Regions from separate parts of the Arthrobacter sp. NPDC058127 genome, predicted to be linked through region 2. Evidence: riboswitches for the same ligand, from Rfam matches in the RefSeq annotation. Region 2 holds a riboswitch; the other holds the start of a gene.
The links. Region 2 has a riboswitch for glycine ahead of gcvP (aminomethyl-transferring glycine dehydrogenase). Riboswitches for the same ligand answer to the same signal wherever they lie in the genome.
Positions count from the first base shown of each region.

Region 1 (7,436 bases), on a different contig from region 2:
TTCGTCGTGGACCGGCGCTGCCTTCATCCCTGGCATCCGGATGCTGAGCCGCTGCCGGACTTCCTGAAGGCGGAACTGGCGCCCTTGACAGGGCATATACCCATGACCGGGAAGAAGTTCCAATGGCATCGGCTGCGGGACCGGCATGTGTTGATGATGGACATCCCCACTCACTCCAATGCGGTGCTAGTGGTGCTGCCGAAAAGCGATCCGCACCCTGACGCCGTCGTGCTTCTGCATGCGGCGACGGTGCTGGGGTTGGAACTCTCACGGTCGGCCCTGTCCCTGGAAAGCCGGCATCGCCTGGCGGGCGAATTCCTCCTGCAGGCGTTCGATGGACGTCTCGGGATCGCGGAACTGGAGATCAGGCTCACTGCTTTTGATATTTCGGCGCAGAGTTTTGTGGTGGTTTCGATGGGGGCCGACGACGGCGGGCGGCTGGCGGATATTCACGTCGAACTGTGGCGCCACGGACTTCAAGCCGCTTGCCTGAGGCGTTTCAATACACTTCATGTGGCGATATCAGCAGCGGTGGCCGATGACGTTTTGATCCACTGCGCGGGGCCCGGGGTTCGGATTGGTGTCAGCTCGCCTACGTCTGCCGGGGGCGTCCAACGTGCGCTCCAGGAATCGTTGTGGGCGCTCGGTTCAGCGAAAGGCAATGCCGTAAACCTGTCCCGTTACGCCGAGGGGCCCTCGTGGCTGGGGCTTACCAGTTTCGAGGAGGGGACGGCGTTGGTTCAGCAGCTGCTCGGCCCGATCTTCACGTATGAACAGAGCCAGGAAGGCGATCTCATCGTGACTTTGAAGACCTACCTGGACACCCAGAGGTCGTGGCAAAAGACTGCCGCTGCGCTTTTCGCCCATCGCCAAACCATCATTTACCGCATCCGGAAAATCAGCGAGTTGACGGGGCTCGACATGACCGAAACGTCCACGCTGGCCCAGCTTTGGTTTGCGCTCCAGATTCATGAGGCCATGCACAAGTAAGCCCCGCCCCGGAGAGGACGACGCCCTCGCTCGCTGGGTGAAGCGAGCGACGGCGGCCTTCTCCTTTAGTCCATCGGGCACGGCCAGGGTGCCTTGCTGTTGATTTGCGAGGTGGCTGTTATTGTCCGCTCCGGGCACCCGCGCGGATGGACACGTCTGCGGCATACTGGTCCGACTGGAGCTCGTCCTGGAACCTCGCGTAACGGGCCAGGTGGGCTGGACGGCGGCGCAGGAAGAACCACGCGACGCCGAGCATGATGAACCAGGCCGGCGTGAAGAGCAATGCCGTCAGCGTGTCCGGCTGGGTGGTCAGCGTCCAGAGCACAAAGGCGAAGAACGCGAAGACCACCCACACCATGGGCAGTCCGCCGGGCATCTTGAACGTGGACGCGACGTGCAGCTGCGGGCGACGACGACGGAATGCGATGTAGCTGGCAAGGATGATGGACCAGACGAAGACGAAGCAGACGGCGGACACGGTGGTGACCATGTCGAAGGCCTTGCCGACGTCCTGTCCCGCGTACATCAGGACGACGCCGGAGAGCAGCAGCACGCAGGAGAGGAACAGGGCGTTGCGGGGAACCTTCCGTCGGGACAGGCCGCTGAACAGGGCCGGGGCGTCGCCCTCCTGGGCCAGGCCGTACACCATGCGCGAGGTGGAATAGATACCGGAGTTGGCCGAGGACATGGCCGAGCTCAGCACCACCAAGTTGACCACGGTGGCGGCTGCGCCGAGGCCGGCCAAGGAGAACATGGCGATGAATGGGCTGTGGCCGGCGGCGAACTGGGTCCAAGGAGTGACGGACATCAGGATGATGAGGGCGCCCACGTAGAAGAGGAGCACGCGCACCGGGATAGAGTTGATCGCCCTGGGCAGGTTCTTCTCCGGGTCTTTGGCTTCTGCCGCAGTGGTGCCGACAAGCTCAATGCCCACGAACGCGAAGACCGCGATCTGGAAGCCGGCCACGAAGCCCATGAATTCGTGTGGGAAGAAGCCGCCGTGGCTCCAGAGGTTGGTGAGGCTTGCTGGTCCGGCCTCGGACTGGAACCCGCTGAAAATCATGAACAGTCCCACAACGATCAGTGCCGCAATCGCGATGATTTTGATGAGAGCGAACCAGAATTCTGTCTCGCCGAAGGCCTTCACCGTGGTCAGGTTCAACAGCAGCAGGATCGCGATGGTGGCCAGGCCCGGAATCCACAGCGGGAGGCTCGGCCAGAGTTCCTTTGAGTAGCCCGCGATCGCAATGACGTCCGCGATACCGGTGATTACCCAGCAGAACCAGTATGTCCAACCCGTGAAGAAACCTGCCCACGGACCGAGGAGGTCAGCGGCAAAGTCGCTGAAGGATTTGTAGTGCAAGTTGGACAGCAGCAGTTCGCCCATGGCGCGCATGACGAAGAACAGCATGAAGCCGATGATCATGTACACGAAGATCACGGACGGCCCGGCTGCGGAGATGGTCTTTCCGGAGCCCATGAACAGGCCTGTGCCGATGGCCCCGCCGATTGCAATCAGCTGGATGTGCCGGTTGCTGAGCTGCCGATCAAGATGCGGTGTTTCACTAGCTATGGCGGGCGGTTGATGAATCGTCATGAGGAACTCCATCGTTCAAGTGGCATCACGGTGCCACGATGATTCGGGGTTCCTCCCCGCTCTGTATGGGACCTGAGAGATTCCGCGGCCTCGTGCTTTCGCATGGTTCCGCTTTGCACCGTCGGTGAGCCCGGGTTCCCGGACTGCTTTCCAGAGTTGCCTTGCCGCGGCGGTACATGGGCCTGAGAGTTTCCTGGGGAGGATTTGCTCCTACGGCGACTGCAGAATGTACTGGCAGGACTCTCCCGCCGCAGATCATCAGCGTATTCAGTTTGGGTGAATCGCGGTCTTGGGGCCGGCTTGTACCGTCCGTGGCCGGCTCCTTCAGGGCGGCCACCCGACCCAGTGTGGGATAGCTCACTAAGGAATGTCAACTCCGGCTTTGCTTCGTTTGTCCCCGCTTGATGCCGTTTGTCGATCACTATTTCCGATACCGGATGCGATGTTGCCCCGGCGCTGGCGTTGTGTGTATGGTGTGAGCCGAATCACCCAAATCTGAATATGCCTTTCGAACCGTGGCGGGAGAGTCCTCCCAGTCATCAACCGGGCAGGCGCCGTAGGAGCAAATCCTCCCCAGGAATCTCTCAGGCCCCCGTACCGCCGCGGCGAGGCAACTCTGGAAAGCAGCCTGGCTTCGGTCCGGCTCACCGACGGTGCAAGCGGAACACAACGTGACAATGCGTTCTGCGGAATCTCTCAGGTCCGATACAGAGCGGGGAGGAACCCAAATCGAAGCCGTGCCATTGTGGCCGGCCCTACCTTGGAGTTCCCTTTGACTATTCATTCAACCCCCACCGCTTTTGCAGACCGGCATATCGGCTCACGACGGCAAACCGATGTTGACATCATGCTCAAGGCCGTCGGCTACGACTCCGTTGATGGCCTGGTAGACACCGCGGTTCCCAATGACATCCGCCAGGACAAGCCCCTCACCTTGGCCAACGCCCTGAGCGAGGTGGAGGTCCTGGCCGAGCTGCGCAAGCTGGCGGCCAAGAACAAAACGGCCGTGCAGATGATCGGGCAGGGCTACTACGACACCGTCACTCCGCCGGTGATCCGCCGCAACATCCTCGAATCCCCGGCCTGGTACACGGCCTACACCCCGTACCAGCCGGAAATTTCCCAGGGCCGCCTCGAGGCGCTGCTGAACTTCCAGACCATGGTCCAGGACCTCGTGGGCCTGCCCATCGCCAACGCCTCCCTGCTGGACGAAGCGACCGCCGTCGCCGAAGCGGTCCTGATGATGCGCCGCGCGAACAAGAACAAGACGGCCCATGACGGCAAGACCGTCCTCGACGCCGATTGCCTGCCGCAGACCATCGCGATCGTGAAGGGCCGCGCCGAGGCGCTGGGCTTCGAGGTGGAGATAGCGGACCTGTCCGCCGGCCTGCCCGAGGGCGAGATCAACGGCATCGTGCTGCAGCAGCCGGGCGTTTCCGGCCGGGTGTTCGACCACTCCGCCGTGATCGCCGCCGCCAAGGAACGCGGCGCGCTCGTCACCGTCGCAGCCGACCTCCTGGCCCTGACGCTGATCACGCCTCCGGGGGAGCAGGGTGCCGACATCGCTGTCGGTTCCACCCAGCGTTTCGGTGTTCCGTTGTTCTTCGGCGGCCCGCACGCCGCGTACATGGCGGTCCAGAAGGGCCTCGAGCGTTCCATGCCGGGCCGCTTGGTGGGCGTTTCCAAGGACGACGCCGGCACTCCCGCCTACCGCCTCGCCCTCCAGACCCGCGAGCAGCACATCCGCCGCGAGAAGGCGACGTCCAACATCTGCACCGCGCAGGCACTGTTGGCCATCGTGTCCTCGATGTACGCCGTCTACCACGGCCCCGACGGCCTGAAGGCGATTGCCGAGACCGCCCACCACCACGCCCGCACCCTGGCAGCGTCCCTCAAGGCCGCGGGCCTTGAGGTCCTGCACGGCAGCTTCTTCGACACCGTCACCGTGCGAGTTCCCGGGCAAGCTAAACAGGTCCTTGCCGCCGCCGCGGCCAAAGGGATAAATCTGCGTGCTATCGACCGCGATTTGGTCGGTGTGTCAGTCGATGAAACGACTACTGACCGGACTATCGCTGATGTCATGTACTGCTTTTCGATAGTGGCCGCTTATGGCGCGGAAATAGCCGGCACGACTGAGGGTTTCGCGCTGGAGGCCGCCGTCGGGCGTTCTTCGGACTACCTGCAGCACCCGGTGTTCAACACGCACCGTTCCGAAACCCAGCTGCTGCGCTACATCCGCAGGCTTTCGGACCGTGACCTGGCTCTGGACCGCACCATGATCCCGCTGGGTTCGTGCACCATGAAGCTGAACGCGACCGCCGAGATGGAGGCCATCTCCTGGCCGGAATTCGCCTCGATCCACCCCTTCGCCCCGGATTCCCAGACCGAGGGCTGGCGCGAACTGATCGAAGATCTGGAAGCCGACCTGACGGAGATCACCGGTTACGACCAGGTCTCCATCCAGCCCAACGCCGGTTCCCAGGGCGAGCTCGCGGGCCTGCTGGCCATCCGCGGCTACCACCACTCCCGCGGCGAGGCCCAGCGCAACGTCTGCCTCATCCCGGCGTCCGCCCACGGCACCAACGCGGCCTCGGCGGTGCTGGCCGGCATGAAGGTGGTCGTGGTGGCCACCGCGGCGGACGGCACGATCGACCACGCGGACCTGCAGGCCAAGATCGACGCCAACAAGGATGTCCTTTCGGCGATCATGATCACCTACCCGTCCACGCACGGCGTGTACGACGCCGACGTGCGCGAGATCTGCGACTCGGTGCACGCGGCCGGAGGCCAGGTGTACGTTGACGGCGCGAACCTCAACGCGCTCGTGGGCCTGGCCCAGCCGGGCAAGTTCGGAGGCGACGTGTCGCACCTGAACCTGCACAAGACCTTCTGCATCCCGCACGGCGGCGGCGGACCCGGTGTCGGCCCGGTCGCGGCCAAGGCACACCTGGCACCCTTCATGCCGGGCGACGCCAACAAGGCGGCCCATGAAGACGGCGCTTCTTTGCCAGGGACTGGCGTTGCGATTTCAGCTTCGCGGTACGGTTCGGCCGGTGTGTTGCCGATTTCCTGGGCCTATGTGAAGCTCATGGGCGGCGAAGGCCTGACCGAGGCCACCAAGTCCGCGCTGCTTGCCGCGAACTACATCGCCTCGCGCCTGAACGAGTACTTCCCGGTCCTTTACACGGGTGAGGGCGGACTCGTGGCCCACGAGTGCATCCTGGACCTGCGCGAACTGACCGCCCGGACCGGCGTCACCGCGGAGGATGTGGCCAAGCGCCTCATCGACTACGGCTTCCACGCTCCCACCCTGGCGTTCCCGGTCGCGGGCACCCTGATGGTGGAGCCCACGGAGTCCGAGGACCTCGGGGAGATCGATCGCTTCATCGAAGCCATGATCACCATCCGCAAGGAAATCGACCAGGTCGCGCACGGCGACTTCACGGTGGAGAACAGCCCGCTGCGCCACGCACCGCACACCGCGGCCGCCGTCGTGAGCTCCGATTGGGACCGTGAGTACTCCCGCGAGCAGGCCGTCTTCCCGGTCCACCACCTCAAGCAGGACAAGTACTTCCCGCCCGTCGGCCGCATCGACGGCGCCGCAGGCGACCGGAACCTGATCTGCTCCTGCCCTCCCCTCGAAGAGTTCGAGGAAACCACCGAAACGTTCGAAATCTAAGGACTGACGCAATGACTGAGAACTACACAGCTCTTTACGAGCAGCACAAAATCGCCGGGGCGTCCTTCACTGACTTCGGTGGCTGGCAGATGCCCCTGAAATACGACTCGGAACTCGCCGAACACCACGCCGTCCGCAACGCCGCCGGCCTGTTCGACCTTTCCCACATGGGCGAAGTCTGGGTCACCGGCCCGGAAGCCGCGGCCTTCCTGGACTACGCGCTGGTGGGCAAGATCTCCGCCATGTCTGTGGGCAAGGCCAAGTACTCGCTGATCTGCCAGGAAGACGGCGGCATCATCGATGACCTCATCACCTACCGCCGCCCGTCTTCCGAAGACGGCAGCGACAGGTTCCTCGTGGTCCCGAACGCCGGCAACGCCAAGGTCGTTGCCGAGGCGCTGGCGCAGCGTGCAGCCAACTTCGATGTCGTCGTCGAGGACGCCTCCGCGGCAACCTCGCTGATCGCCGTCCAGGGCCCCAAAGCGGAAGACATCCTCCTGCGTTTGGTTCCGGCCGGACAGCACGCGCTGGTCACCGGGCTCAAGTACTACGCCGCGGTCGAGGTGCCCTTCACCTTTGCCGGGAACACGACCGATCTGCTGCTCGCCCGCACCGGTTACACGGGCGAGGACGGCTTCGAAATCTTCGTGGACAACGACGCCGCTGCCGCCCTGTGGCAGGCAATCGCTGAAGTCGCCGAGGACGGCGAGCTGATCCCCGCCGGCCTGGCCTCGCGTGACTCCCTGCGCCTCGAAGCCGGGATGCCGCTCTACGGCAACGAGCTCTCCCGCGAAGGCAACCCCTTCTCGGCAGGGCTGGGCCCCGTTGTGTCGCTCGCCAAGGAAAGCGACTTCGTAGGCAAGGAGGCGCTGACGGTGATCAAGGCGGCCGGCGTCGGAACGACACTCGGCCAAAAACTCGTGGGACTCAAAGGACTTGGCCGCCGCGCCGCCCGCGCCCACTATTCGGTGCTCAAGAACGGGACGCTGATCGGCGAAGTCACCTCAGGCCAGCCAAGCCCCACGCTCGGCTACCCGATCGCCCTGGCGTATGTGGACGTCGAACACGCCGAACCAGGCACAATCGTCGACATCGACCTGCGAGGGAAGCCGGAAACCTTTGAAGTCGTTGCACTGCCTTTCTACAACCGCGCCAAGTAGTCCACCCGGA
Region 1 is NZ_JBHVTT010000012.1:129,774-137,209, reverse strand. Features, by position in the region: gene ACFVTG_RS16320 (PucR family transcriptional regulator) at 1-990, shown strand, start outside; gene ACFVTG_RS16315 (amino acid permease) at 1,109-2,587, opposite strand; glycine riboswitch at 2,748-2,845, opposite strand; glycine riboswitch at 3,097-3,197, shown strand; gene gcvP (aminomethyl-transferring glycine dehydrogenase) at 3,435-6,266, shown strand; gene gcvT (glycine cleavage system aminomethyltransferase GcvT) at 6,278-7,426, shown strand.
Region 1: it holds a riboswitch for glycine, as region 2 does, so the genes downstream of both, gcvP (aminomethyl-transferring glycine dehydrogenase) here and gcvP (aminomethyl-transferring glycine dehydrogenase) in region 2, are expected to answer to the same signal.

Region 2 (7,436 bases):
CGCCACGATGGTGGCCAGCAAAGCCGGAACCATGGCGATCCCCGCCTGCATGGGGGATTGGCCTTCCACCAGCTGCAAGTGCTGCGCGAAGAAGTAGATGAAGCCGGTCATGGAGAACAAGGACAAGACGTTGGCCGTGATGGCCGTGCTGAAGACCTTGTTCCGGAAAAGCTGCACGTCCAACATGGGCGATGCCAAAGAGCGCTGCCTGCGGACGAAGACGATTCCCATGGCCAGGCCGAACGCCGTGAAGGCCGCGGGTCCAGGACCAAAACCGTGCACGGCTGACTCCTTGATGCCATAAACCACCGGAGCCATGGTCAAGATGGACAGCACGACGCTGGGAACGTCCGGCTTTCCCGGGTTGCGGTCCTTGGACTCGGGGATGAGGAACGGGCCGAAGGCGAGCAGGGGCAGCAATAGTGGCACTGCAACCAGGAACACGGCTCCCCACCAGAAATGCTCCACGAGCCAGCCACCGAAGATCGGCCCGAGCGCGGCACCGCCTGAGAATCCCGCTGCCCACACGGCGACGGCGAGCCGGCGGCGGTTCGGGTCCGGGAAGATGTTGCGGATCAAGGAAAGCGTGGACGGCATGAGCATGGCTCCGAAGATGCCCATGCTGGCGCGTCCGGCGATGAGCCATTCAGCCGACGGCGCGAAGGCGGTGACCGCTGAAACTGCGGCGAAGCCCGTGCTGCCGATCAAAAGCAAGCGGCGGCGGCCGATCCTGTCGCCCAGGTTTCCCATCGACACCAACAGTGCCGCGAGCACCAGGGGATAGGCATCCACGACCCACAGCAGCTGCACGCCCCCCACTTCCAGCGACCGGGCGATTTGCGGCAGGGCAAACGTCAGGGCCGTATTGTCCACAGCCACCAGCAGCACCGGGAACATCAGGAGCGCCAAGGCAGCCCAATCGCGCCACGGGGCGGATTGAATCGAGAGGGTACGGGGGTGCTGGGTTGTGGACGGCGTGAACATGAGGATAACTGTACCGTCTGGACGGTATAGTTTCAATCTGACTCATCGAACTGCCACATCGAACTAAGGGATGATGGACACCATGCCGCGAAAACCTATTGCCCGGGACGCTGTCTTGGATGCCTTTGAAGCCCTGCTGATCGAGGTGGGGGAGCGGGCTGCCACCCTGGACGCCGTCGCCAAGCGCGCAGGCGTCTCCAAGGGCGGCTTGCTCTACCATTTCCCCAACAAGGAAGCCATGATCGGCTCCTTGCTCGAACGCATGGACAGGCTGGCCGCGCTGGACATCGAGGCAATGAAGGCAGCTCCCGAAGGCTCGGCCGCGTTCTTCATCAAGTCTTCCCTTTGGGCGGACACCCCCTTGGACCGGGTGTTCGTGGCAGCCACGCGGCTCGCGGAAGTAGCCCACGAAGAAACCCGCAGGCGCTTCGCCGGGATCCAGCAACAATGGCTCGATGTGCTCGCCGAGGAAGTGGGGCCCGAGATGGCCAAAGCCGTCCGGTACATGGGCGATGGACTTTACTTCAACGCGATGCTTGAGGGTGGCGCCGGCGATACGGAAGTCAAGGCAAGCGCCAGGAGCGCCGACGTCGGTGCGCTGCTGGCCGCCGTCGAACGCCTCCGTGGCTGAGTGGCCACCCAACTCACTCGCAGTTGTTGTCGTTTTGACGCTCCAAAGCGACAACAAGTGCCAGTCAGTTGGGAAAGTCCGGCGGCTCGGTGACCATATTTGCGGACGCGGGCAGTCCATAGGACAATTGGGAGTTGTGGCAGCCGTCACCGGCAACCACAATCCGATTCACACAACTGAATACGCCTTTGATCTGCGGCGGGAGAGTCCTGCAGGCATGTGATGCAGGCGCCGTAGGAGCAAATCCTCCCCAGGAATCTCTCAGGCCCACGCACCGCCGCGGCAAGGCAACTCTGGAAAGCAGCGCGCTGACGCGTGCTCACCGACGGTGCAAGCGGAACAGTGCCACAAGCATGGTTTCGCGGAAACTCTCAGGTCCAATACAGAGCGGGGAGGAACCCGATTAGCTGTGGCGCACCCTGCGCCGCCTTATTTATGGAGTTCCTTCGTGACGGTTAGTTCAACCTCCACTACGTTCGTTGACCGGCATATCGGCGCCCGCCGCCAGGCCGACATTGACATCATGCTCAAGTCTGTTGGCTACGACAGTGTCGATTCGCTCGTAGACACCGCGGTTCCCAATGACATCCGCCAGGACAAGCCCCTCACCTTGGCCAACGCCCTGAGCGAGGTGGAGGTCCTGGCCGAGCTGCGCAAGCTGGCGGCCAAGAACAAAACGGCCGTGCAGATGATCGGGCAGGGCTACTACGACACCGTCACTCCGCCGGTGATCCGCCGCAACATCCTCGAATCCCCGGCCTGGTACACGGCCTACACCCCGTACCAGCCGGAAATTTCCCAGGGCCGCCTCGAGGCGCTGCTGAACTTCCAGACCATGGTCCAGGACCTCGTGGGCCTGCCCATCGCCAACGCCTCCCTGCTGGACGAAGCGACCGCCGTCGCCGAAGCGGTCCTGATGATGCGCCGCGCGAACAAGAACAAGACGGCCCATGACGGCAAGACCCTCCTCGACGCCGATTGCCTGCCGCAGACCATCGCGATCGTGAAGGGCCGCGCCGAGGCGCTGGGCTTCGAGGTGGAGATAGCGGACCTGTCCGCCGGCCTGCCCGAGGGCGAGATCAACGGCATCGTGCTGCAGCAGCCGGGCGTTTCCGGCCGGGTGTTCGACCACTCCGCCGTGATCGCCGCCGCCAAGGAACGCGGCGCCCTCGTCACCGTCGCAGCCGACCTCCTGGCCCTGACGCTGATCACGCCTCCGGGCGAGCAGGGTGCCGACATCGCTGTCGGCTCCACCCAGCGCTTCGGCGTGCCGCTGTTCTTCGGCGGCCCGCACGCCGCGTACATGGCCGTCCAGAAGGGCCTCGAGCGTTCCATGCCGGGCCGCTTGGTGGGCGTTTCCAAGGACGACGCCGGCACTCCCGCCTACCGCCTGGCCCTCCAGACCCGCGAGCAGCACATCCGCCGCGAGAAGGCGACGTCCAACATCTGCACCGCGCAGGCACTGTTGGCCATCGTGTCCTCGATGTACGCCGTCTACCACGGCCCCGATGGCTTGAAGGCGATCGCCGAGACCGCCCACCACCACGCCCGGACCCTGGCCGCTTCGTTGAAGGGCGCGGGCCTTGAGGTCCTGCACGGCAGCTTCTTCGACACCGTCACGGTCCGCGTCCCGGGCAAGGCTGCCGGGATCGTTGCTGCCGCCGAGGCCAAGGGCATCAACCTGCGGATCATCGATGCCGACACCGTGGGCGTCTCGGTTGACGAGACCACTACGAAGGAAATTGTCGGCGACGTCGCCGCGGTGTTTGGCGCTGAGGTACTTGAGTCCGGTGAGGGTTTCGCGCTGGAGGCCGCCGTCGGGCGTTCTTCGGACTTCCTGCAGCACCCGGTGTTCAACACGCACCGTTCCGAGACCCAGTTGCTGCGCTATATCCGCAGGCTTTCGGACCGTGACCTGGCGCTGGACCGCACCATGATCCCGCTGGGTTCGTGCACCATGAAGCTGAACGCGACCGCCGAGATGGAGGCCATCTCCTGGCCGGAGTTCGCCTCGATCCACCCCTTCGCCCCGGATTCCCAGACCGAGGGCTGGCGCGAACTGATCGAAGATTTGGAAGCCGACCTGACGGAGATCACCGGTTACGACCAGGTCTCCATCCAGCCCAACGCCGGTTCCCAGGGCGAACTCGCGGGCCTGCTGGCCATCCGCGGCTACCACCACTCCCGCGGCGAGGCCCAGCGCAACGTCTGCCTCATCCCGGCGTCCGCCCACGGCACCAACGCGGCCTCGGCGGTGCTTGCCGGCATGAAGGTGGTCGTGGTGGCCACCGCCGCCGACGGCACGATCGACCACGCGGACCTGCAGGCCAAGATCGACGCCAACAAGGATGTCCTTTCGGCGATCATGATCACCTACCCCTCCACGCACGGCGTGTACGACGCCGACGTGCGCGAGATCTGCGACTCCGTGCACGCGGCCGGCGGCCAGGTGTACGTTGACGGCGCGAACCTCAACGCGCTCGTGGGCCTGGCCCAGCCGGGCAAGTTCGGAGGCGACGTGTCGCACCTGAACCTGCACAAGACCTTCTGCATCCCGCACGGCGGCGGCGGACCCGGTGTCGGCCCGGTCGCGGCCAAGGCACACCTGGCACCCTTCATGCCGGGCGATGCCAACAAGGCGGCCCATGAAGACGGCGCTTCTTTGCCAGGGACTGGCGTTGCGATTTCAGCTTCGCGGTACGGTTCGGCGGGTGTGTTGCCGATTTCCTGGGCCTATGTGAAGCTCATGGGCGGCGAAGGCCTCACCGAGGCCACCAAGTCCGCGCTGCTTGCCGCGAACTACATCGCCTCGCGCCTGAACGAGTACTTCCCGGTCCTTTACACGGGTGAGGGCGGACTCGTGGCCCACGAGTGCATCCTGGACCTGCGCGAACTGACCGCCCGGACCGGCGTCACCGCGGAGGATGTGGCCAAGCGCCTTATCGACTACGGCTTCCACGCTCCCACCCTGGCGTTCCCGGTCGCGGGCACCCTCATGGTGGAGCCCACGGAGTCCGAGGACCTCGGGGAGATCGACCGCTTCATCGAAGCCATGATCACCATCCGCAAGGAAATCGACCAGGTCGCGCACGGCGACTTCACGGTGGAGAACAGCCTGCTGCGCCACGCGCCGCACACCGCGGCCGCCGTCGTGAGCTCCGATTGGGACCGTGAGTACTCCCGCGAGCAGGCCGTCTTCCCGGTCCACCACCTCAAGCAGGACAAGTACTTCCCGCCGGTGGGCCGCATCGACGGCGCCGCGGGCGACCGCAACCTGGTCTGCTCCTGCCCTCCGATCGAAGCCTTCGAGAACTAAAGGACTCCCACGATGACTGAGAACTACACTGCGCTCTACGAAGAGCACAAGAAGCTCGGCGCTTCCTTCACCGATTTCGGTGGCTGGCAGATGCCCCTGAAGTACTCCTCCGAACTGGCCGAACACCACGCCGTCCGCCAGTCCGCGGGCCTGTTCGACCTTTCCCACATGGGCGAAGTCTGGGTCACCGGCCCGGAAGCCGCGGCCTTCCTGGACTACGCGCTGGTGGGCAAGATCTCCGCCATGTCTGTCGGCAAGGCCAAGTACTCGCTGATCTGCCAGGAAGACGGCGGCATCATCGACGACCTCATCACCTACCGCCGCGGCGATTCCAAGTTCCTTGTGGTCCCCAACGCCGGCAACGCCAAGGTTGTTGCCCAGGCGCTGGCACAAAGGGCCGCCAACTTCGACGTCGTCGTCGATGACGCCTCCGCGGCAACCTCGCTGATCGCCGTCCAGGGCCCCAAAGCGGAAGACATCCTCCTCCGCTTGGTCCCGGCCGAACAGCACTCCCTCGTCACCGAGCTCAAGTACTACGCCGCGGTCGAGGTACCCTTCACCTTTGCCGGCAACACTACGGAACTGCTGCTCGCCCGCACCGGCTACACGGGCGAGGACGGCTTCGAAATCTTCGTGGACAACGATGCAGCTGCCGCCCTGTGGCAAGCAATCGCATCGGTTGCCCAGGACGGCGAGCTGATCCCCGCCGGCCTGGCCTCGCGTGACTCCCTGCGCCTCGAAGCCGGCATGCCGCTCTACGGCAACGAGCTCTCCCGCGAAGGCAACCCCTTCTCGGCAGGGCTGGGCCCCGTTGTGTCGCTCGCCAAGGAAAGCGACTTCGTGGGCCGTGCTGCCCTCGAAGCCCTGAAGGCCGATGGCGCCGGTTCCACCAGCGGCCGCAAGCTGGTCGGCCTCAAGGGCCTGGGCCGCCGCGCCGGCCGCAGTCACTACCCGGTCCTCAAGGACGGCGTAGTGGTCGGCGAAGTCACCTCCGGCCAGCCCAGCCCCACCCTCGGCTACCCCGTGGCACTGGCATACGTCGACGTCGAACACGCCGAACCGGGCACGGCACTTGATGTAGACCTGCGCGGCAAGGCCGAGCCGTTCGAAGTTGTTGCCTTGCCGTTCTATAAGCGGGCTAAGTAGGCACTGGTACGGTTCCGATTGGTGCGTGACCGTGGTTGCGTTTGGCCCGTCGGGTCCGACATCCTCTGCATGCTCGGTCGCGAAGACGCCCGCTAAGCGGACGTGTCGCTCTCGCAGGGGCCCACGCCGTCAGGGTTCCCTGACCGAGCTTGCGAGGTTAGGGGGACGGTGGGGACGCATGCTGCCGGATGCCGGCACCCGATGGGGCCCTGCATCTCACCTCTGGTTCAGCTCACCTCGGGTTCAGTTCCAGTCCGGCACCTTTGGCCCGCTTTTGAAAGCCAAAGGTGCCGGATAATGGGCCGCCTGCCGCAGATTGGCCTACAGAAACTGGATTGGCGCACGGGAACCACGGGTCACCTACTAAACCCGAAAGGGCCAGCGTTCTTTTCCCGAACTGTTGGCCCCGAAAACTGAACAAGCCTCTAGCGGTGGGGGAGCGGCATCCGGCAGCGTGCGTCAAAGCGACGAAGGAGCAGCACGCAGAGGATGGCGTCCCCCGCCGCGTAACCTGACCACAACTGTTTTTAGACCAACGCAAAGGAAAAAACATGGCAAAAGTTGCACCTGAACTGCAGTACTCCGACGAGCACGAGTGGGTTGCCCGCGAAGCCGGCAATCTTGTGTCTGTCGGCATCTCCGCCGTGGCCACCGATGCCCTCGGCGACATCGTGTATGTTGATCTGCCCGAGATCGGTTCCGCTCTGACGGCGGGGGAGACCTGCGGTGAGGTTGAGTCCACCAAGTCCGTCTCGGACCTGTATTCCCCGGTGACGGGCGAGGTTACGGAAGTGAACTCCGCCGTCGTCGACGATCCTGCGCTGATCAACAACGATCCGTACGGTGCGGGCTGGCTCTTCAAGGTGGCCGTGATCGAACATGGCCCGCTGCTTTCCGCGGAGGAATATGCTTCCAAGAACGGTGGCGAGCTGTGAGCGCCGCGAACGGAACGGCTGTGTTCGAGCAGGTCGTTTCGCCGTCCCTGGACGCGGTGTTGTCCGAGCTGGATCCGGAGATCGCGGCGAAGATCGACGACGAGCTGAACCGCCAGCGTTCGGGCCTGGAAATGATCGCGTCCGAGAACCACACCGCCGTGGCCGTGATGCAGGCCCAGGGCTCGGTGCTGACCAACAAGTATGCCGAGGGCTACCCGGGCAAGCGCTACTACGGCGGCTGCGAGCATGTGGACGTCATCGAGCAGCTCGCGATCGACCGCGTGAAGGCCCTGTTCGGTGCCGGGTACGCGAACGTGCAGCCGCACTCCGGTGCCCAGGCGAACGCTTCGGTGATGCACGCCCTCATCAAGCCGGGCGACACGATCATGGGCCTGAACCTGGCCCACGGCGGGCACCTGACCCA
Region 2 is NZ_JBHVTT010000015.1:32,649-40,084, forward strand. Features, by position in the region: gene ACFVTG_RS17795 (MFS transporter) at 1-984, opposite strand, end outside; gene ACFVTG_RS17800 (TetR/AcrR family transcriptional regulator) at 1,067-1,615, shown strand; glycine riboswitch at 1,805-1,902, shown strand; gene gcvP (aminomethyl-transferring glycine dehydrogenase) at 2,064-4,931, shown strand; gene gcvT (glycine cleavage system aminomethyltransferase GcvT) at 4,944-6,077, shown strand; gene gcvH (glycine cleavage system protein GcvH) at 6,629-7,012, shown strand; gene glyA (serine hydroxymethyltransferase) at 7,009-7,436, shown strand, end outside.